DNA from 3 places in the Streptococcus nakanonensis genome. Region 2 is predicted to be linked to each of the others. Evidence: riboswitches for the same ligand, from Rfam matches in the RefSeq annotation. Region 2 holds a riboswitch; each other region holds the start of a gene.
The links. Region 2 has a riboswitch for thiamine pyrophosphate ahead of AC6I9F_RS09820 (thiamine-binding protein). Riboswitches for the same ligand answer to the same signal wherever they lie in the genome.
Positions count from the first base shown of each region.

Region 1: it holds a riboswitch for thiamine pyrophosphate, as region 2 does, so the genes downstream of both, thiD (bifunctional hydroxymethylpyrimidine kinase/phosphomethylpyrimidine kinase) here and AC6I9F_RS09820 (thiamine-binding protein) in region 2, are expected to answer to the same signal.
Region 3: it holds a riboswitch for thiamine pyrophosphate, as region 2 does, so the genes downstream of both, AC6I9F_RS07215 (ECF transporter S component) here and AC6I9F_RS09820 (thiamine-binding protein) in region 2, are expected to answer to the same signal.

Region 1 covers NZ_AP027139.1:1,469,245-1,478,227, forward strand. Annotated here, with positions in the region: gene AC6I9F_RS07140 (6-phospho-beta-glucosidase) at 1-606, opposite strand, end outside; gene AC6I9F_RS07145 (SemiSWEET family transporter) at 736-996, opposite strand; gene AC6I9F_RS07150 (hypothetical protein) at 1,175-1,330, opposite strand; gene AC6I9F_RS07155 (VOC family protein) at 1,613-1,960, opposite strand; gene spxB (pyruvate oxidase) at 2,071-3,846, opposite strand; gene AC6I9F_RS07165 (heavy metal translocating P-type ATPase) at 4,053-6,296, opposite strand; gene AC6I9F_RS07170 (cupredoxin domain-containing protein) at 6,306-6,677, opposite strand; gene AC6I9F_RS07175 (CopY/TcrY family copper transport repressor) at 6,688-7,083, opposite strand; TPP riboswitch at 7,267-7,364, shown strand; gene thiD (bifunctional hydroxymethylpyrimidine kinase/phosphomethylpyrimidine kinase) at 7,448-8,239, shown strand; gene thiE (thiamine phosphate synthase) at 8,437-8,983, opposite strand, start outside.
Region 2 covers NZ_AP027139.1:2,083,141-2,092,123, forward strand. Annotated here, with positions in the region: gene AC6I9F_RS09795 (ATP-dependent Clp protease ATP-binding subunit) at 1-1,813, opposite strand, end outside; gene AC6I9F_RS09800 (CtsR family transcriptional regulator) at 1,815-2,273, opposite strand; gene AC6I9F_RS09805 (ABC transporter ATP-binding protein) at 2,392-3,120, opposite strand; gene AC6I9F_RS09810 (ABC transporter substrate-binding protein) at 3,120-4,127, opposite strand; gene AC6I9F_RS09815 (ABC transporter permease) at 4,164-4,922, opposite strand; gene AC6I9F_RS09820 (thiamine-binding protein) at 4,885-5,175, opposite strand; TPP riboswitch at 5,244-5,346, opposite strand; gene cbpD (choline binding-anchored murein hydrolase CbpD) at 5,429-6,775, opposite strand; gene AC6I9F_RS09830 (Veg family protein) at 6,864-7,130, opposite strand; gene dnaB (replicative DNA helicase) at 7,132-8,484, opposite strand; gene rplI (50S ribosomal protein L9) at 8,528-8,980, opposite strand; gene AC6I9F_RS09845 (GGDEF domain-containing protein) at 8,977-8,983, opposite strand, start outside.
Region 3 covers NZ_AP027139.1:1,479,652-1,485,371, forward strand. Annotated here, with positions in the region: gene tenA (thiaminase II) at 1-679, opposite strand, end outside; gene AC6I9F_RS07205 (energy-coupling factor transporter transmembrane component T) at 690-1,340, opposite strand; gene AC6I9F_RS07210 (ATP-binding cassette domain-containing protein) at 1,342-2,727, opposite strand; gene AC6I9F_RS07215 (ECF transporter S component) at 2,728-3,288, opposite strand; TPP riboswitch at 3,444-3,532, opposite strand; gene thiE (thiamine phosphate synthase) at 3,742-4,371, opposite strand; gene thiM (hydroxyethylthiazole kinase) at 4,373-5,155, opposite strand; gene AC6I9F_RS07230 (TenA family protein) at 5,285-5,720, opposite strand, start outside.

The DNA of each region.
Region 1 (8,983 bases), 610 kb from region 2:
TCCTTCTTCAAAACAGAGCCCAGCTCCCATAAAGGGGGCATGGAGAATCATGTTGATTTCGTTGAAGGTAAGCCAATATTTGACCAAACCCTTATAGCGGGTAAAGAATGTGCGACAAAGTTTTTCATAGAAGTCTAACATGCGACGATTGCGCCAACCACCGTATTTTTCAATCAAGTGCATAGGACAGTCGAAATGCGTGATAGTCACTAGAGGTTGGATTCCATACTTGTGACATTCCTTAAACAAATCCTCATAAAAGGCTAGACCAGCTTCATTTGGCTCCGATTCATCACCCTTAGGAAAAATCCGAGTCCAAGCAATGGAAAACCGATAGGTCTTAAAGCCCATTTCTGCAAAAAGAGCAATATCTTCCTTGTAATGATGGTACATATCAATGGCTTCTTTGGCTGGGTAAAAATAACCCTCCTCAAACGAAAACATCTTTTTCTGACCTGTGATAATGGCTTCACGGTCAGGACCGATTGGAACAACATCCACGTTGGCCAATCCACGACCGTCTAAATTATAAGCACCTTCACATTGATTAGCTGCCGTAGCACCACCCCAGAGGAAACCATCTGGAAATTCTAGTCTTTCTGTCATCACTTTACCTCACTTGATTTATTACTTCTATTATACTAAAAAAGGAGATAAAAAGTTTGAAACTATATGGATAATGATGTCCTGAGCTTGCTCACATGTACGAAAAAAAGACTGAAAGCAGTCTTCTTTTTAAATCAAAGCTGTAATAGCCGTTACTAAACCAAAAACGATACCCGGTGCATTGGCAGCTGCAAGTGGAATATCTCTTTCGTTTTTGAAAAGACCATAGTAAACCCAGAGACTACAGTTGATAGCTGCGACTAGGGGTTGAATGAAGTTGCCTTTTTGACCGGCAAGATTATTCATGATTTGTGGGAAGTAAGACACATACATCATAACAGACATAAAGGTCGCTACCCACCCCAACACTTTCATTTGTTTTTCAGACATTTTCAAAACCTCTTTTATTCTTTTATACTTTCTATTTTATAATTTAATACAAAAATAAGCAAGACTTTAAGACTTTTATTATAAAAATGTAAACTATCACAGTCTTGTAATAAGAAACAGACCGGATTGCTCCGATCTGTTTGATCCATAAAATGTAAAAATGAATAGCTATTGTCAATCAATGGATGGACTGATTGATTGTCAGTAAGCCGTGGTTAATTATTGCTGCAATATCTTCAAGACCATGCAAAATAAAACTTCCTATAATCAGTCCTATAATAACTGAACAGATAATCATGGTCACACAGATTAGATAAATATCCTTTTTTTGCATCTCTTTCCTCCTACTATCTATTCATGGAGATATTTCAATCCCAAGTTCCAATGAAATAAGAAAATCCACTTACTACAGCTGTTTAATCATATTTCTCCTTTCCATATCAGTTTCATTTTCTACTGTTATATTTTTATTATAAGATTTTAAGAAAGCGCTGTCAGTTATTTATATGCAATTTCTTTATATTAAAAAGACCGGATTGCTCCGATCTTTCAATAGTTCCTATTCTCAATTTCTGTTTTAAAAATAGCTAAGGTTAACGTCAAATGACTAAGCGCCTTATTTTATACGATAAAAATCAATCACTAGACCAGCAGGACCTTTAACTAATAAGGACTCTGTCCCCCAATCGGTTAGAGCTGGACCGTTTAAAACCTGGATACCAAGCTCTTTCAACCGTTGGTAGTTCTGGTCTACATCCTCAACCTCGATATGAATAATGATTCCTGACTGAAAATTTTCCAAAGGAACCAAATGATTTTGGGACAACATCAAACAGTGACTGCCAATCGTAAACTGAGCAAAACCTTGGTCAACATAGTCTGCCTGTTTATCCAAAATACGCTCCAAGTCAGCACAGACTTGGGGAACATCTGAAATGATAATATCTAATTGATTTAAATCCATTTACTATCCTCCATAAAAAGACCGGATTGCTCCGATCTTTTCAAGTTTCTCTCTATGAAAATCAAAGAATAAAATCTACAAGTTTTATATTTGATTTTCGGCTAGAGGAATTATTTAATTGCGCGTGATTGCAATCCTTCTTCTTCCAAGAAGAGACGAAATGGTACGAGTTCTTCTGCTTCGTATTTTTCCTTGAAGGCTTTGATTGCTTCTTCTGAGTGTTGTTTTGGATCCAACTCAAGTACTTCTACTGGAAGTGGACGGTGTGGAGTGATGCGAGCATCGATCACAACAGTTTTACCTTCTTTGTTCAATTTAACAGCTTCTGCAACAACTGCATCGATGTCTTCGATACGGTCAACTGTAAATCCTACAGCACCTTGTGCTTCAGCGATTTTCGCATAGTCAGCATTAGAGAAGTCACAACCAAACAAGTGTTTGTTTGTGTCTTCGTATTTGTCCTTGATGAAGGCATATTTACCATTTGAGAAGACAACGTTGATAACTGGAAGGTCGTATTGAACGTTTGTGATAACGTCTGGGTAGCACATGTTGAATGCACCGTCACCCATGATGTTCCATACTTGGCGATCTGGATTGTCTTTCTTAGCAGCGATACCACCAGGCAGGGCAATACCCATTGTCGCAAAGAGTGGAGATGTACGCCACATGTTCTTAGGTGTCATGTGAAGGTGACGAGTAGATGTTTGAGTAGTGTCACCTACGTCGATTGAGTAGATAGCGTCTTGATCAGCATGTTTGTTGATTGCATTGTAAACTTGATACAATTGCAATTCACCCTCAGTTTTACCTTCGAGTTTGTTCATGTAATCACGCCAGTTTTGGTTGTTCTTAACGTTTGCACGCCACCATGGAGTAGATTCAACTGGGTTCACTTTGTCAAGGATAGCTTTAGCTGCTTGACCTGCGTCACCAAGGATAGATGCGTCAAGGGCATGACGTTTACCAAGTTTGTAAGGGTCGATATCGACTTGGATGAATTTTTCAGTATTCTTGAATGCTTCGTAAACTTCAGCAAATGGGAAGTTTGAACCAAGGAAAAGAACTGTGTCTGCTTCAAAGACCACTTCGTTAGCTGGTTTCCAACCAACACGGTAAGCAGAACCTGTCAAACCTTCATAGTTCCATTCGAAAGCTTCAAAGTTTTTACCAGTTGTGATGATTGGTGCTTTGATTTTACGTGACAATTCAGTAATCACTTCACCAGCTTTAACACCACCGTAACCAGCATAGATAACTGGACGTTCAGCATTGTTCAAGATTTCAACAGCTTTGTCGATTTCAACTTCGTTCAAGGCAGGAGCGATAAATGAACGCTCGTATGAACCTGAACCATAGTATGAGTTTTCGTCGATTTCTTGGAAACCGAAGTTTACTGGGATTTCAACAACAGCTGGACCTTTTTTAGAAACTGCAGCACGGCAAGCTTCGTCGATTACTTTTGGCAATTGCTCAGCGTAAGCTACACGTTTGTTGTATACAGCGATGCCGTTGTACATTGGGTTTTGGTTCAATTCTTGGAAAGCATCCATGTTGAGTTCGTTAACTGGACGTGATCCAAGGATCGCTAGGAATGGAGTGTTATCCATAGCTGCATCGTAAACACCGTTAATCAAGTGAGTCGCACCTGGACCACCTGAACCAACTGCAACCCCGATTGAGCCACCGAATTTCGCTTGCATAACCGCTGCAAGAGCACCTGTTTCTTCGTGGCGAACTTGCAAGAAGCGGATATCTTTTTCTTCAGCCAAAGCGTCCATCAATGAGCTGAGTGTTCCTGATGGGATACCGTAGATTGTGTCTACGCCCCATGTTTTCAATACGTTAAGCATTGCTGCAGATGCAGTAATTTTCCCTTGAGTCATAGTGATAACTCTCCTTCAATTTTTTTAGACTTGGAGAATACGATTACATAGAATTGGAAACGTTCTCCAAACTTTTACTATTCCACTGTATCATATTTATGCTGACTTTTCTAAAAATCTGCTCAAAACTCTCTATTCTCTATTCTAATACAGTTTTGAAAATGCTGCTATCCCTGTTTTATAACAAAGAAATCTAGTCATTACTTTTAGTCTATTTTAGTAAAGTTTAACAGAAGAGAACTGGTCAAAACAGATACAGAACTAAAGGCCATGGCTAGACCTGCCAGTTCTGGATTGAGGGCCAGTCCAACACCAGAAAAGACTCCTGCTGCAATCGGAATTCCGACAACATTGTAGATAAAGGCCCAGAAAAGATTGAGCAGAATTCGATGGAAAGTTTTCTTACTCATATCAAAGGCACGCACCACTCCTAAGAGGTTATTGGTTGTCAACACCAAATCGGCTGACTCGATAGCGATGTCTGTTCCAGCTCCCATGGCAATCCCCACATCTGCTACACTAAGGGCAGGAGCGTCATTGATACCGTCCCCAACAAAGGCTACTTTGCCAGCCGCTTGTAGTTTATGGATTTCATGAGCTTTTTCTTCTGGCAAGACACCTGCAATGACCTCTTCGATTCCGATCTGATCGGCAATCGCACGCGCCACACCTGCATTGTCTCCTGTCAGCATGACTGTTTTAAGACCTCGTTTTTTCAACTGACTGATGGCAAGCTTAGCATTTTCCTTAGGAATATCTTGCAAAGCAAGCAAGCCTTTGATTTCATTGTCAACAGCCAAGAAAACAACTGTCTTAGCTTCTTTTTCCAGTTCTTCTAGTTTTTCTTGATAAGTGCTAGAAATGTTCATGCCATCCAGCATTTTAGCATTTCCAAGCAGAACTTGTTTTCCATTGATTTGCCCTGAGACACCTTTTCCGTGCAAGGCTTGGAAATTTTCAACATTGTGAAACTCAAGTCCAGCTTCACTCGCTCGTTTCACAACGGCTTCAGCCAGTGGGTGTTGAGAAGCTTCTTCCAAGGAAGCTGCCAATCCAAGCACTTCTACTTCGTCGCCGATGATATCTGTGACCACAGGTTTCCCTTCCGTCAAAGTCCCGGTCTTATCAAAGACGATAGTTTGAACTTTCTGGATTTCCTGTAGAACCATTCCATTTTTGAGGAGAACTCCCATCTTGGCACTGCGTCCTGTCCCCACCATAAGAGCTGTCGGTGTTGCAAGTCCCAATGCACAAGGGCAGGCAATAATCAAAACAGCCACCCCATAGAGAAGAGAAGAGACAAAACTCGCTCCAAGCACAACTACACTATCCCTGAGCAAGACGAACCAAACCCAAAAGGTCACAATCCCTAAAATGACAACTGCTGGGACAAAAATGCCTGAAATTTTATCCGTCAAGTCCTGAATCGGCGCACGACTTGTCTGAGCTTTCTTCACAAAATCCACAATCTGAGCCAAAACAGTCTCTGAACCAACTTTTTCTGCTCTAAAAACAAGTGTTCCACTATTATTGATGGTTGAACCAATGACGGTATCTCCAACTGTCTTGTCCACAGGCAGACTCTCACCTGTCACCATAGACTCGTCAATACTAGAGATACCTTCTACTACGACACCATCAACCGCAATCTTTTCACCGGGACGCACTCGAATCAGGTCACCTACCTTGACTTGTTCCAAGGGGACTTGAACATAATTATCCTCACGCAAGACTTCTGCAGTTTTAGCCTGCAAGTCCAGCAATTTCTCCACAGCTTGGGAAGTATTTTTCCGCATTTTCTCCTCAAAAACGGCTCCCATAAGAACGAAGAAGAAGATAAATGCAGCACTTTCAAAATAAACAGGGAGGCCAGCGAAGAGGGCAACTAAGCTATAGAAATAGGCCACTAGGGTTCCCAGAGCAACCAAGGTATCCATGTTGGCATTGTGCTTTTTAAAACTAGCCCAAGCACTTTGGATATAAGGACCACCTGCTACTAGCATAATCGGTGTTGTGGCTAAAAAGGTGCCCCAACGCATGACTTGGTGACTAATTCCTCCTGTCGACATCCCAATCATGAGAATCACAAGAGGCACAGTAAAGATACTGGTAATCCAAAAACGCTGGAGTAGGGATAGAGATTTTCGAGTCTTCTCTACGACTGTATAACTTCCCTTTTGCATCTTCATGCCACAAGAAAATTCATGTTGCCCTAATTCTTGAGGTGTAAAACGAATGACTTTCTCCTCATCCACGCCGATTGGTTCCAAGATACCTTCTTCTTCAAACAGAATTTCCTTATAACAGTTTGAAGGAGTGGCGCGATGAAAGGTAATCTCAGCTGGAATTCCCTTTTGAAGCTGGATATGGGCTGGATGGTAGCCTTTGTCTGCCGTGATACGGATTTTTTGAACACCATTTTCAAGACTTGCTTTTACAATTTCAGTCATATCATTCTCCTATTCTACAATCATCTTACCGTGCATCATATTCATGCCACAAGAGAAACCATACTCTCCAGCCTGCTCAGGCGTGATTTCCACTACATACTCTTCCCCCATAGGCAGGTCCGCATGTACACCAAAATCTGGAAAAACAATTTGGTCCAGACAGGGTGAAGGGTCCTTACGGTCAAAGACAATGCGGGCTGGCACTGATTTTTTGAGGATAATCAACTCAGGCGCATAGCCCCCCATGACCTCCACTCGAATCTCTTGGTAGCCGTTTTTTTGCTGAGCCTTTTGTCCAGATTTTTCAGGCTTTTTGAAAAACCAAAACAAGATAAAGGCGATAAGGGCAATACAAATAATGGTTACAATACTATTTAACATGACGTCTCCTTTACATACAATTACATTTTACTTCTGTCACAGCGCTTGATTTCTTCTCAGAAATCACAGCTTCCAAGTCTTCCAAGTCAGCCTGAGTAAAATCACATTCAGCAATCAAATCAGCCAACAAGTTCTTAATCCTACGAGAACAAACCTTGTCCTTGATATCTTTAACAAGCAAGTCTCGACTTTGGTCCAAAGTTAAAAGTGCTGAATAGACAAAGGACTTGCCTTCTTTTTTCCTCGTCAGGCACTCTTTCTCAACCAAACGAGCCAAAAGAGTCTGAATGGTCGACTTGGACCAGTCGAACCGCTCAGCCAGAACCCTGATTAAATCCGTACTGGTCTGCTCTCCTTGCATCCAAATAATCTTCATGACCTGCCATTCTGCATCTGAAATCTGCATCATCACACCTCCTAAATCTACATTTGTCAATTACAATTATTAGTATACTTCAAAAATCTACATTTGTCAATTATAAAATCAATCTTTTCTTTGAAAAATTGAATTTTAACCATTTGATAAAGGATTTGCAGTCAAATATTACTATATAAACAATAAAAATATGCTATACTAAAGAAAAAAGAAAACAACCACTAGGGGTGCGTAAAGCTGAGATTAACAACTGTTAGACCCTTTGACTCAATCTAGGTAATGCTAGCTGATGGAAGTGGAAATGATAATGGGGACTAGCAGTCTTCTATTACCTTTCTAAAACAGACCAGCTTGTTCTTAAGAATACAAACTTCAGTTGGTTGGGAGGTTTTAGATGACTTATTTACCCGTTGCTTTGACCATTGCAGGGACTGACCCTAGTGGCGGTGCTGGCGTTATGGCTGATTTAAAGTCATTCCAAGCGAGAGATGTCTATGGAATGGCCGTTGTGACTAGCCTTGTTGCTCAAAATACCAGAGGCGTTCAATTGATTGAGCACGTTTCTCCTCAAATGTTGAAAGCCCAATTGGACAGTGTCTTTTCTGATATTCCACCTCAGGCTGTAAAAACTGGAATGTTGGCAACTACTGAAATCATGGAAATCATCCAACCCTATCTTAAAAAACTGGATTGTCCCTATGTCCTTGACCCTGTTATGGTCGCTACGAGTGGGGACACTCTGATAGATACTAGTGCCAGAGACTACCTAAAAACAAATCTGCTTCCCCTTGCAACCATCATCACACCCAATCTTCCTGAGGCAGAAGAGATTGTTGGTTTTTCAATCCATAATCCAGAAGACATGCAACGTGCTGGTCGCCTGATTTTAAAAGAATTTGGTCCTCAGTCTGTGGTCATCAAAGGTGGCCATCTCGAAGGCGGTGCCAAGGATTTCCTCTTTACCAAGGATGACCAATTTGTCTGGGAAAGTCCACGAATTCAAACCTGTCATACACATGGTACTGGATGTACCTTTGCGGCAGTGATTACGGCTGAACTAGCCAAGGGCAGAAGTCTTTATCAGGCAGTTGATAAGGCCAAGGCCTTTATCACGAAAGCTATTCAAGATGCCCCTCAACTCGGTCATGGTTCTGGTCCAGTCAACCATACAAGCTTTAAAGATTAAAAAAAACTCTCTAGTTCCCACTTTAAGGGAATTAGAGAGTTTTTATACTCTTCGAAAATCTCTTCAAACGACGTCAGCTTTATCTGCAACCTCAAAATACTGTTTTGAGCTGACTCTTATCTAAAACCTCAAGGCAGGGCTTTGAGCAACCTGAGGCTAGCTTCCTAGTTTTCTCTTTGATTTTCATTGAGTATTAGTTAGGAAATAATGTCATCCAACTTTGATAAAAAGGCTTGGGTTTTTGCCTCAATATCTTCTGCCTGCATCAGATCGCGTACGACTGCTACTCCAGCTATGCCAGTGCCAATAAGCTGGTCAATATTCTCTGAAGTCAAGCCTCCAATAGCAACTACTGGAATGGCAACCGTTTGGCAAATTGTTTTCAAGGTTGAAATCAGGGTGATAGGCGCATTTTCCTTGGTGGTAGTTGGGAAAATGGCTCCTGTCCCCAAGTAATCTGCACCTGATGTTTCTGCTTCCAGAGCTCTTTTTATTGTTTTAGCAGTTACACCAAGGATTTTTTCAGGTCCCAAGACTTGTCGGGCAACCGAAACTGGTAGTTCATCGTCTCCGATATGCAGACCAGCAGCATCAACCGCAAGACAAACATCCAAACGATCATCGATTATCAAGGGTACCTGATAGGCATCTGTTATTTCCTTGACTTGTTTTGCCAGTTGATAATATTGATTGGTTGTGAGATTTTTTTCTCGTAATTGAACTATGGTAACACCTGAACGGCAG
Region 2 (8,983 bases):
CCCCACCTTCTTCATACCCCACATAGCCTGGAGGAGCTCCATTGAGACGGCTGGCTGCGAATTTCTCCATATACTCACTCATATCAAAGCGGATAAGGGCTGATTCGTCGTCAAAGAGAACTTCCGCCAGAGCCTTGGCCAATTCGGTCTTACCGACACCTGTAGGCCCTAGGAACATAAAGGAACCAATCGGACGCTTGTGACTACGAATCCCTGACTGGTTGCGGCGAATCGCACGGCTAATGCTTGAAACAGCTTGATCTTGCCCGATAACACGTTTGTGCAATTCAGCTTCCAGATTCAGGTATTTCTTAGCATCAGTCTGAGTCAGTTTTTGGACTGGAATTCCTGACAAGCGACTCAAGGTAGTCAAAATATCAGACTCTGTCACCAAGTCTTTATAGACAGGCACTTCCTCTTCTTTTGCGATTAGCTGGGCTGCCTGTTTCCACTTGCCATCCATCAAGGCCTTGTCAGCTGGACTCAAACCTAAATCGTCTGCTTTTACATTCTTAGCCTTATTTTGCACTGTTGCTGCTGCTTCATCTAAGAGGTCGATAGCAGAGTCTGGCAAATGACGACTCGTCAAGTAACGATGGGCCATCTTGACCGCTGTTTCAACCGCTTCATCTGTGATTTGCACACGGTGATGCTTCTCATAAGTCGCCTTCAAGCCTTGTAAAATGGTCATGCTGTCGGCCACACTTGGCTCTTCAATCGTTACTTTAGCGAATCGACGAGAAAGGGCCGCATCTTTTTCAATGTGTTTTTGGTACTCTTCCTGAGTTGTCGCACCAACCGTTCTCAAAGTTCCACGCGCCAAGGCTGGCTTCAAGATATTGGCCGCATCCAGAGTTGAGTCAATTCCACTCCCAGAACCCATGATGGTATGAAGTTCATCGATAAAGAGAATGACTTGGCCATCTTCTTCAATATCCTTGATGATATTGTTCATGCGTTCTTCAAAGTCACCACGGAAGCGTGTCCCTGCCACGACATTCATCAAATCAAGCTCTAACACGCGCATCTTAGCCATTTCCGCAGGCACGTCACCACTAGCAATACGCTGGGCAAGACCAAGTGCCAGAGCAGTTTTTCCGACACCTGCATCCCCAACCAAGACAGGATTGTTCTTGGTCTTTCGACTCAAGATTTGAATCATACGTGAGATTTCCTTATCCCGACCGATGACTGGTTCTAACTTGCCAGAACGCGCTTGCTCTGTCAAATCATGCGTATAGTCCTCAAGACCACCGCTCGGAGTCTGCGGCATGCCCATCATATTAGCCATAGAATTTTGCTTGTCAGCTACTGTACGATGACGTTGGCGTAAAGCCTTGAGATCTTCACGAGTCCAACCTGCCCGTTCTTCTAAATTTCGACGTAGGGCAGCAATCTTGACCTGATCTTTCTTGTCTTCATAAGAAAAACCAGCCCTTTCCAAGATACGAGTCGCCAAGGCATTGCCATCATGCAAAATCGCATAAAGGAGGTGCTCTGTCCCTAGCACCTTAGCATGGACCACTGACGCTACATATTCTGCTTCATCAAAGAGAACCTGCAAACGATGGGAGAACGGCAATTCCGTATAGGTTTCATCCTGGCTATAGTCCGTTTCAGTCAGTTCCAAAGCGACTTCTTCTAAACGGTCTATCTCATATGGATAATCATTTAAAGTTGCCCCTGCCACACTATAACTGTGATTGGACATGGCAATCAACAAGTGCCAAGACTCTAGATAACAAGCTCCAAAATGGCCAGCCACCATGTAGGCACTTTCGATACATTCATTCAATGCTTTTGAATAGTTCATCTTACTTCCCTTTTCTATCTACCTCTTGTATGACCTGTCGTAGCATATTAGCACGAACAACTGGAGCTTCTTCTCCTAGAACGCGATCCAAAGCTACTGATACTAGCAAATTCATCTCCTGCTTGGTCATCAATTCCTGCTCAACCAAAAGCTGCAGAATATCTTCATAAATTTCTTGACTGACCCGCTCACCAATCGAGTAAAGCAGTTCTCGGAGCATTTCATGATGACTAGAAAACTCAATCCGTCCTATACGAATATAGCCTCCGCCCCCACGCTTACTTTCAACCAAGTAGCCTCTACTTTCCGTAAAGCGTGTCTTGATCACATAGTTAATCTGACTGGGAACAACCTGAAAAGTATCTGCCAACTGACTCCGTTGCAACTCCACAATTCCAGATTGATCTAAAATCGCCTTGATGTAGGCCTCAATATGATCCGATGTATTTTTAAATCTCATTACAAACCCACCTCTCTCTTTAAACCTTGACTATCTTTGACTATTATACCGAAATTTTCTCATTTTTAAAAGAAAAAGGGCGCTGGTAAAGGATAATCTTCACCAACTCCCTATTTTTCTACTTATCTAAGCCTAATTCTGCCAAGATTTGACGTTTGTAGGCAATCTTTTGGACTTCCTTGTCCTCATCTTCAGACCAATCTAGTTTAATTTCTGAAACAATCTGCCCAGGGCGATTTTTCAAGATATAAATGCGGTCGCTGAGACTGAGGGCCTCCTCGATACTATGCGTGATGATCAAGGTTGTGAGCTGCAACTGCTTGTGAATCTCAAGGTACCAAGCGTGGAGTTCCATCTTGGTCATCTCATCCAAGGCGCTAAAGGCTTCATCTAAGAGAAAGAGCTTGTGTCCGAAAAGGTAAGTTCGAAGCAAGGCTACACGCTGACGCATCCCGCCACTGAGTTCATGAGGATACTTGTCCCGTACAGCTGTCAACTGGAAGGTCGCAAGAATGTCATCTGCGCGAGCAATAGCTTCTGCCTTATCCACCTTTTGAATCAAGAGGGGCAGAATGATATTACCAAGCACCGTCTTGTGCTCCAAGAGCAGATCCTTTTGCAACATATAACTCACGCGCCCCTTGGGATTTTCTTCACCATCAAGGACAATTCTCCCTGACTGAACTTCTAAAATCCCCGCAATTAAGTTGAAAAGCGTAGTCTTACCAACACCACTTGGGCCTAAGATAGAAACCACTTCTCCTGAAGTCACCTGCAGGTTAATGTCCTCTAAAATCCTCTCTTGACCATAGGCATAACTGACGTGTTCTAGTCTAATCTCTGTCATTATTTCACAAATTCGTTGGTGAAGCCTTTGTCTGTCAAGTCTTCTTTAAGGATACCATTTTCTTTATCCCATTTGTAGAAGGCATTCCAGCGAGCTGCATCAAATTGACCCCATTTTTCCTTGTCGCTTGCGTATTCTTTTGACAAGTATTTTTGAGATTCGATGACAAAGTCACGTTTTTCCTTGAGTTCAGGTGCATTTTTGATGAGGATATCAGCTGCTTCTTCTGGATGCTCCATAGCATATTGGTAGCCTTTTTTGATAGCTTGGATGACTTTACGAGCTTCTTCTTTGTTATCTTTCAAATAGTCGTTGTTTGCGATGATAACTGGTGAATAGTAGTCAAATTCTTTAACGTAGTCTTTCAAGTACATGAAATTAGCATCTACACCTTGAGATTTTGCAAGGATACCATCCCATCCATAGTAGATCCAAGCAGCATCAAAGACGCCATTGGCAATCGGTGTGATCGAGTTTGAATCGTTATTTGGTACTTTTTCGACCTTCTCAAAGTCTCCACCTTGAGATTCTACCAAGGTTTTCAACATAGCCAGTTCCGTTGGGTCATTCCAGGTTCCGTATTTCTTACCAACCAAGTCTTTTGGACTAGCTACATTGTCAGATTTACGAGAGATGATTCCTGATGTATTGTGTTCAACAATAGCTGCAACGGCAGTAATTCCTGCCCCTTTTTCCAATTTTTTAGCCATGTAATCTTGGAAATAAACTGCAAATGGTGCCTTTCCGTTAATAACCAAGTCAGAAGAACTTTCTTCTGGTGGCAATTTCAAGTCAACATCCACTCCAGCTTCTTTGAAATAACCTTTTTCCTTGGCAACATAAAGCCCTGTGTGGTTGGTATTTGGTGTCCAGTCTAGGATAAAGTCAATCTTCTTAAGTTCTGCTTCCTTATTATCCTTAGAAGCAGTTCCTTGGCCACAGGCCACAAGCACAACAGCTACAAAAGCTGTTACAAGCGTTAAAAACACTTTCCATGTTTTTTTCATTTTGATTTCCTCTTTTCTTTTTGAAACATTCTAATTCTACGAACGTTTCCATTTAATAACATATTTTTCACTGATATCGACCAACTTCATACCAAGAAGACTGATAATCGATACCAGAATAATAATCGCGAACATGGTATCATACTGAAACAGTTTCTTGGACTGAATCATGTAGACACCTAGTCCTTCAAAGCCTCCCAACCACTCAGATACCACTGTTGTGATAAAGGCGTAGGAGACACTGACCCTCAGACCTGCATAAAAGTAAGGCAGGCTGACTGGAATTTTAAAATGCCACAGGATTTGCCAAGGCTTGGCCCGCATCAAACTAAACAAGGTCAGCATATCCTTGTCACAATGCCTAAAACCGTCCAAAATACTGACGATGATAGGAAAAGTTGTCGTCAAAATAATCAAGACAATCTTGGGCAGAATCCCATAACCTAGCCACAAGACCAAGATAGGAGCTATGGCAATGGTCGGAATGGTCTGAACAACCACCATCATAGGGTAAATCAGGTCATTGAGCCAAGTTAAACTATCCATAAGTACAGCCATGAGACAGGCAATCAAGACTCCCAAAATCAGTCCCAATAAAGCCACTCTCAAGGTCGCCCAGCTATGGTGCCAGAGAAATTCTCTGTCACGAACAAAGGACTGGAGAATTTCAAGAGGTGTCGGCAGGATAAACTTGGGGAGAAGTTTAAGAAAACCTGCTAACTGCCAGATTGACAAGACTCCCAGAAAGCCCAATAGACTAATGTGTCGTCTCAGTATACTTTTCAAGTTTCTCATCAATACTTAAAATCTCTCCTACATTTATTTTGACATTGGCAAAGACATTATCTGCCTCCTGCCCTGCCACTTCCAGCGCTTCTTTTAGAATGCGCATAAGCTCATCAAACTCCCCTTCCAAGACCGTTTCAAATGGTGTCACCACCATGGTCACTTCTTGAACTTGCAGATAAGCAATGACCTGATCGATAACAGCTATCCGATCAATCCCCTGTGCTAGGGGTAAAACTTGCAAGGCAATGCTTGCTTTCATAAAAACCTCCTCTTCTCGTTTTCCTTTGACAAAAAGAAAAACCTTTACCATATATGGAAAAGGTCAAGAATAGACTAAGTATCGTTCCCTACGCTGGCATTACCCAGATCAGGTGCGGTCGAAGTTTAACACTTCCTCTCAGACTGTACACAGACTCCCATATATTATATAGATATATGATAGCGCAAAATAAGAAAAATGTCAAGGAAACTGCTTACAGAAAAGAGCAGGAAACATTTCCTACTCCAATTTTCTATACTCGTTCTCCATCACTGTTTACTCTGTAGCCATCCACCGTCGTATTAACAGCTAAGGCACCTGAAGAGTAAGAATAATACCACTTACCAAAAACTTGATACCAGCCTGTTTTCATTGCCCCTGAACTATCCAGATAATACCACGAGCCATTTTCCTTTAACCAGCCTGTCTGCATTTCACCAGATGATTTCAAATAATACCAGCTGGAACCATCCTTCAACCATCCCGTTGATTTAGACCCATTTGATTTAAAATGATACCAACTACCATTTATTTTCTTCCAACCGACAGTCGATCCATTATTTGAGCTATAATTAGAGCTATTCCCTGATTGGTTCTGATAATTCTGTGAAGAAGTCACTCCCTCTAGCTGTATATAGCGATGACTTCCGTTATAAGCTGTATAACTCAACCACTTGTATCCATCTTTTTCGAGAATTTGATCATAATGAACCTTCTCCCCAGGATAATAGTAATCAATCACAGTTGCGCTAGCTAGAGGTTCAGTTTTAATAGCAGACTTGGTCTTAAAATAATGAGTTCCACCGGTTGAAGAAAGAACAGAATTACCTAGAGGATTTTTATTCACAGCCTCCAATTGAACATAACGATAGCTTCCATTATAGGCAGTATAACTCAACCACTTGTACCCATCTTTTTCGAGCATTTGATCATAATGAACATTCTCCCCAGGATAATAGTAATCAATCACAGTTGCGCTAGCTAGAGGCTGATTTTTGATAGCTGACTTAGTCTTAAAATAATGTGTTCCTCCTGTTGAAACTGAGGTTTGACTATTCCCAACACTGCCACCAGCCAAATCTTTAAAATGAATAAATCCTGTCATCGTATTTGCTTTTATAATTCGTTTATTATAGGCTTCTGTATAACCATAGTTATATTCCTCAATCTCAATCTTATCTCCCATTACATTTGACACCCAGGCAACATGCCCATAAGTTCCTGCAGTAGACCAAGCAATGGAGCCAATCGTCGGTGTATTATCTACACGATAGCCTTCATGACGAGCACGGTGCCCCCATTCATTCGCATTTCCATAAGCCCTTGGAATCTCAAAACCATTGACACTACTCAAACGAAAGGCTGCAAAAGAAGTACACTGACGAGAATACATGCGCCACTGATCAATCTCCTGACTCCCATTTTTATAATAAGCAGGATAATCATCCCCACGCGCAATTGATCCATTCCCTCCAGAATAGGCATAGACACTATCACCCGCTGCTAGCATCAATCCTACTACTAAAAAAGGAACAAGCTTTTTAACTGACATCTTCAAGTAATAACTTGTCCCTCTTGCTATAAACGGTAAAATTTTCATTCTTCCTCCTTGAAAAATAATATAAATCGAAGATTGCCTTCACTTAAACTATTCGGAGAAAAAAGAAAAAGTGAGAAAATTTCTCACTTTAGTCCAGATAATGAATCAAATTCTTTTCAGTAAGAATATCTGAGTAAGTAAAGGATTCAACGTAAACATTAGCTTGTTTATCTCCTTCCACATTCCCAAATTCCACAATAAATAGGGATGGATAAACTTCAATTAACTTACCCAATCTATTTTTTTGGCGCTTACGACCATTTTCCAAAGTCATTTCGATTACATGACCCTCATGCGCCTTGATTTCCTCTTTGATTTTTTTCATCTTGGCTACATCTGTAAATGCATCTGACATCTTATGCCTCCCTCTTTGAGATACTTGAAAATTTATTGTATTCTTTTTGGAAAATTAATTCCACCGTTCCACGAGCTCCACTACGGTTTTTCTCGATAATAACTTCTACCTTATTATTTGGGATGCCTTCCTCTTCTTCACCACCACGCTCATAGTAATCGTCGCGATAAAGAAAGGCTACGATATCAGCGTCCTGCTCAATAGACCCAGATTCACGAATATCAGACAAGACCGGTCTCTTATCCTGACGTTGTTCTACCCCACGAGAAAGCTGACTAAGAGCGATTACTGGAACCTTCAGTTCCTTAGCTAAAATTTTCAACTGACGTGAAATTTCTGAAACTTCTTGTTGGCGGTTTTCTCGCCCAGTTCCCGTGATAAGCTGCAAGTAATCTATCAAAATCAAACCAAGATTCCCAGTTTCTTGAGCCAGTTTACGAGAACGAGAACGAATTTCCGTAATCCGAATCCCTGGCGTATCATCGATATAGATACTTGCATTAGCTAGATTCCCTTGAGCAATGGTATACTTTTGCCACTCCTCATCGGTCAATTGACCTGTACGGATAGAATGGGATTCCACCAAACCTTCTGCCGCCAACATACGATCCACTAGACTTTCCGCACCCATTTCCAGTGAAAAAATAGCAACCGTTTTGTCCAACTTAGTCCCAATGTTCTGAGCGATATTCAAGGCAAAGGCTGTCTTACCAACCGCCGGACGAGCTGCTAAGATAATCAACTCCTCTTCATGCAGACCAGTCGTCATATGATCTAAATCACGATAGCCTGTCGCAATACCTGTAATATCGGTCGTTTGTTGCGAGCGAGCTTCCAGATTTCCAAAGTTGACATTCAACACATCTCGAATGTTCTTAAATCCACTTCGATTAGCATTTTCGCTGACATCAATCAGGCCTTTTTCTGCCTGAGCAATGATTTCATCAGCTGGTTGTGAAGCCTCGTAAGCTTGGTTGACAGACTCTGTCAACTTGGCAATTAAACGACGTAGCATTGCTTTTTCTGCAACGATTTTAGCATAATACTCCGCATTAGCAGAAGTGGGCACAGAATTGACAATCTCAACTAGGTAAGACAGGCCACCAATATTCTGCAAATCACCTTGATTATCAAGAATGGTACGAACCGTTGTTGCATCTATAGCATCACCACGATCGGATAAATCAACCATAGCTTGGAAAATCAAACGATGGGCATACTTAAAAAAGTCCCGAGACTCAATGTATTCTCGCACAAAAACAAGCTTACTCTCATCAATAAAGATAGCCCCTAAAACGGATTGCTCAGCTAAGATATCTTGAGGTTGTACTCGTAACTCTTCTACTTCTGCCATCAGACTTCCCTTCCTTTTACAATCTTGTCAAGAAGGTGTAAACTTATCCTTCTTTCACACGAAGATTGATTACACTTGTAATATCTTGATAGATTTTCACTGGTACATCAATCAAACCAACTGCTCGAATCGGAGCTTGTACTTGAATATGACGTTTATCAATCTTAATTCCAAATTGCTTTTGCAATTCTTCTGCAATTTTCTTATTGGTAATCGAACCAAAGGTACGACCATCTGGACCAACTTTTTCAACAAATTCTACAATAGTTTCCTCTGCTTCTAATTGGGCTTTAATTGCTTTTGCTTCTGCAATCATCTCAGCATGAGCTTTTTCTTCAGATTTTTGTTTACCACGAAGTTCACCTACAGCTTGAGCAGTTGCTTCTTTGGCTAGATTCTTTTTGATAAGAAAGTTTTGCGCATACCCTGTTGGTACTTCCTTAATTTCGCCTTTTTTACCTTTTCCTTTGACATCTGCTAAAAAGATTACTTTCATTCT
Region 3 (5,720 bases), 610 kb from region 2:
TCTCTAAAGACTGTAAATCACTCTTCCATGTCTGGTGTTGGTAGGCCATTTGCCAAAACTTGGCTTCCATATGAACACTGATGTGGAAGGCATCTAGCATTTTTTTCTTGTCTGTCTCGTCACTTTCTCGATAGAGTTGATTGACCAGCGCTCCCTCTTCTCTGATCTGCTGCTCTAACTCATCCGTAATATACGTTTCAATCCATTGTTGGTAGAGAGGATTTGGTGATGGTTTACGATTAAGTGATTTGCCTATATCATGATATAGCCAAGGACAAGGCAGCAAGCTCGCAAATGCAATGCCCAAGTTTGGCTCTGCAAATTGACGATAAATATGAGAAATGTAATGATAACAGGTTGGAGCGATTGGATGTTGCTCCATTTCCTGGTCGCTGATTTCCAATTCCTTGAAAAATTGTTGGCGGATAAATAACTCACCCTCCACTAGACTCTGAGCATTTTGTTTCAAGAGTCTTTTCATCTCTTGGTTTGAAGTCTTATCAGCCAAAAGGTGATAGATTTCTGAGAAGGCCTTCAGATAGTAGGCATCCTGAATCAGGTAATAGCGGAAAATGGCAGGTTCTAAATTCCCCTCTTGTAATTGTAAAATAAAGGGATGATGAAAGGAAGCCTGCCAAGCTTTCTTGGATAATTCCATCGCAATATCTGTAAATTCCATAATAACTCCTTTATAAAAATAGACTGGTTTGAAGCAATAAAAAGAAAAGCAGGTAGATGAATATTGTCCTTTGAGGAATATAAAAAGTCCTATAGCTATTCTTCAACTGTGCATGTTCGTCATATCCATGCGCCGACAGAGCTCTCAGGTAAAGATGGCGCCACCTAAAGACTGTCATCAGAACCTTGCTGTAAATCAAGGGAGACCAAACATGCAGTTCTTGACCGCGTAATAAGCACGCTTCCTTGAGGGACTTGATTTCTTGCTGAATAAGGGGAAAGGAATTGAATACCACAATCAAGGCATAAGCCCAAGACCGTGATAGCCCCTTTTGAGCCAAGTATAAAAGAAGCTCTTTTAGGGAAATAGAGGAAACAAAGACAAGACCAATACAAACGGTAACAAAGGCCCTCGTTCCAAGTATGACTGCCTGCGAAGCATCTCCATGTAACTGAACTGCCCAGTAGTTGGCAAAGGATGGCAAAATGGCAAGCAGAATCATCCAAGCCAATACTTTAAATCTACGGTAATAGAGCATAAAGAGAATACAAAATGCAACTACCGAGAGATTAAGAGCAATCGAAGGAATGAAAGATGTTTCCAAGGATAAAATCAGCAAAAAGAGACTGATAATCGGTGTCTGGGTTGCTACTTTGACCATACTATCTCACCTCCCCTTGGGTATTGCTACTCTGAGATGTGAGTGGTTTGGTAATTGTCACTGCTTTCACATGACTGAGACCCTGACTAGTCATCTCAATCCAATAATCAACCACAGAGATCAAGGGATCCAAACGATGGCTAATGATCAGAAAACTTCTTCCTTGATTTCTCTCCTCCACAATCCACTGACAAAAATAATGACAAGCTCTATCATCCAAACCTGCAAAAGGTTCATCTAGTAAAATCACAGAAGCCTTGCTGGTCAAGATGGTCAAAAGCTGAAGAATCTTTTGCTGACCACCACTTAATTGATAGGGACTCTTATCAAGTTCCTTCTCCAGATCAAAATATCGTAAGGCTTGAAGAATACGCTGATTTCTTTCAGAATCAGGTCCATCTAATTGAAGTTCCTCTCGCAGACTGGATCGAATAAACTGCTTCTCAGCTTCCTGAACCACACCCGTCAGGTCATGATACAAACTCTTTTTCTTTTTCAGAACTGTCCCCTTCCAGGTAATGCGCCCCTTATACTTTTGAAATTGAAGAATGGAGCGAAAGAGGGTTGATTTCCCGACACCATTATCACCCAAGATACAGGAAATTCCTTGGTAGAATGTGAAATCTGCAATCGAAAAGAGGGGGCGATTATTCAGCTCACAAGTTGTTTTGTCCATATGGAATAGTTCTGGGCTAGAAGCAACCTCCTTTGAAGCAACCTGTGTCATTTCAGAGGTAGGGATTTGAAACACTTCCCTTAGTTGACCATCTCTTAGCTCCACCATATGGTCAATATAGGCTTCATAGTCCGTTAAATCATGGTCGCACAAAATAACTGTCTTCCCATCAGAGACCAACTCTTTTAGAATCTCCAATATCTCTATCCTACTCTTGCGGTCAATGGAAGCGAAAGGCTCATCCAAGAGATAGACCCTAGGATTCATAGCAAAGAGAACAGCCAAGGCAGCCTTTTGCTTTTCTCCACCTGATAAGTGATGGATGGGACGGTGCAAGATCTTCTCACAGCGACATTGTCGAACCACCTCTGCTATTTTTGAATCAATTTCCTGAAGGTGATAGCCGATATTCTCCAAGGTAAAAATCAGCTCCTCAAACAAGCTCTCCATGGTAAATTGATGATTAGGATTTTGAAAGAGAATACCAACCGTCTGGACACGTTCGATGATAGAAAGCTGACTGACCTCGCTCCCATTTATCAGTACTTGACCGCTATAGGGAAGAGAACTAACTTGGGCAATCATTTGAAAGAGACTCGATTTTCCAGAACCACTGCTCCCAACCAACAAGGTAAAAGCTTGCTCATGAAAAGTAAAATCAATCGGTTCCGAAAAAATTGGGGACTGAATCTCCCGTAATTCCAGACCCATCTATGCTTTTCCTCCAGCTGCAAACTGATGATAAAGTTTGACAATGGCACGAACCAAGATGGTACAGAAGAAAAAGACGGAAATAAAACGTACCACTAGCAAGGAAAGTACAAAAGGCACTGAAAAGGCGTAGTAACCTAACTTAATGTATTCATAGACAAAGCTAACAAGCGTAATCCCAATACTATTGGCAGTTAGAGAGAGCCAACTTTCATAGCGATTCTTGGTTACGATAAAACCAAGTTCACTTCCCAAACCTTGAACCAAGCCAGACAAAAGGGCACCTAGCCCGAATTGGCTACCATAAAGGACTTCAGCAAGCGCAGCTAGCACTTCTCCAATCGTTGCACTTCCGACTCTCGGAACAAAGATGGCAGCAATGGGCGCAGCCATACACCAGAGTCCAAAAAGGATTTCATTGGCAAAAGCCTGTAAACCAAGAGGTGTTAAGAGTAGGCTGAGAATATTATACACATATCCTGAACCAACGAAAACCCCACCAAAAAAGATAGACAAGAAAGCAAGCAAAATAACATCTTTTAACTGCCATTTTTTCAACATAAAAAACTCCTTTTTAAAGAAAAGTGGGGTGCTCAAGGTGAGCTGCCAAAAGGCTTTATAACACCTTCATCCAGTTTCGTAAAAGAAAAAACTCTAATTACAGATAGGAATTAGAGTTCAGCTTACAAGATTAGACCGTTCTTTTCGACATACGAAAAAAGCGTTTCACATTTCCCTTCGCCAGTCTTAACTGTATCAGGTTCAATGGGTATCATCTCAGCCTAAAGCACCCCAAATGTCTTTATTATTTAATTATGTGATTATTATAACACACATTTTATACTAGTTCAAGAAATTGAACTGGAAATACAGCCTTGCACTCACAAAGACAGCAGATCTTTCTTTTGCAAAAAACAAATGACCTGTTTGATGAATTAGCCATTCAAGCTGAATCTGGACATATCTTTTTAGAAAAGGAAAACTTCCACTTACTTAGAATCCAAGGATAGATACCTATTGTTCACTCATTTCTCGAACAGTTTTTTCTATATTTTTTGCATACGATATTGCTGAAATGATTGAAACACCGTCAACATTGGTCTTCATAATGTCTTTAATATGTTGCGTCTGTATCCCACCAATTGCAACTAAGGGCATTTGTGGCAATAGTTTTCTCATCAATTTAAGACCTTCATAACCTATAGCGCCACCAGCATCATCTTTTGACTGGGTATCAAATACAGGACCAACACCAACATAATCTACATATTCAACTTTTGACTGTTGAAATTCTTTCTCGTTTTTTATAGAAAGACCAATTATTTTATCTGGCATCAATTTTCTAATTTCATCAACACCTAGGTCATCTTGTCCTACATGAACCCCATCAGCATCTATTTCTAATGCCAACTCTATATCATCATTTACGATAAACGGTACATTGTATTTTTTACAAAGTTTTTTAAGTTTTATTGCTAATTCCAGTTTTTCTTTACCTTCTAAAGCACCTTTACCTTTTTCTCGAAATTGAAATAAAGTTATACCACCTTTTAAAGAATCTTCAACAACTGTATATAAATCCTTACCTAAGCAAGTAGTCGTTCCACAAATAAAATATAATTTTAATAGTTCTTTATTAAACATCTTATTTCACCTTTTTAAATGTTTCTATATCTTTATCAGTAACTTCATATAATGCATTAATAAATTCAACTTTAAACGTTCCTGGTAGATGTCCATTAGGACGCTTTTCTGCCATTTCCCCGGCAATATTATATGCTAACATTGCTGTTTCTAAAGATTTCAATTCTTGACCTTTTTCTAGTCCGATAAAGCTTGCTACTACAGCACCTAATAAGCATCCTGTCCCAATAACTTTTGGCATCATGGCACTACCATTATGAATCGTTACCACTTCTCCATTTACCGCAATAGCATCCACTTCACCTGTTACTACAATTGGAATATTGAACTTAGCGTTGGCTGCTAGAGCAATCTCATCAATATTATCCACACCAGCACTATCTACTCCTTTAGATGCCACATTTATACCTACTAAAGAAGCAATCTCTCCAGCATTTCCCCTAATCGCAGCTAGTTTGTAATTGTTGATTAAATCATCTGCTACTTTTTTTCTATATTCTCCTGCTCCACAGGCTACAGGATCTAAAACTGCAGGGACATTATATTTTTCAGCAATTTTTAGTGCCTCTTGATACAGCTTCCAATTTTCATCCGTTAAAGTCCCAATGTTAATCAATAATCCTCCAGCATATTTTAATAAATCTTCTAAGTCTGCTGGGTACTCGCTCATAGCTGGTGACGCACCCAGTGCTACTAATCCATTTGCTGTGAAATTTTTTACTACATCATTGGTGATGCAAATGACCAAAGGTGCTTTTTCTTTTAATAATTTTAAACTTGTCATATTGAAATCCTTCCTTTTCACTTTATACGATATACTGATTTCGATTTATCTCTATCTTTTGTTAAGAAATTTTTTTCATTTACATTGAATGATTTACCTCATCAAATTTGTAACTATCCTAAACTTTCTCTAGGCGTCATAACCAATATCAAAAAAGGCTAATTCTAAAGCGACCGCTTGATTCCAGCGTTGCTGAAGTTCTGTCAAATCTTCTCGACCTTTCCCAACACGATTGAGTTCGTCAACCAGAAATTGAACCCACTCTGCAAAGAAAGGACCTCTGTGGAGATTGATCCATTCCGAATGAATATAGGCTTCAGGTAGAGCCAAATCTTTAGAACCCCAGTCTAAATAGAGACCTTCTGCAATGACCAGCATGACCAAAAGATGGGCATAGTCTGATGAAGCCACTGCCGAATACATAAGATCCTGAAAGGCTTTTGTTACAGGGTGCAAGGTCACTTCCAGATAATCATTCTCAGATACTTTTAACTCTTTGAAAGCCTTTTGGAAATAACCATCTTCATCTGCTTCAAGAAAGCCTAGTTGCTTGGCAAAACGAAGT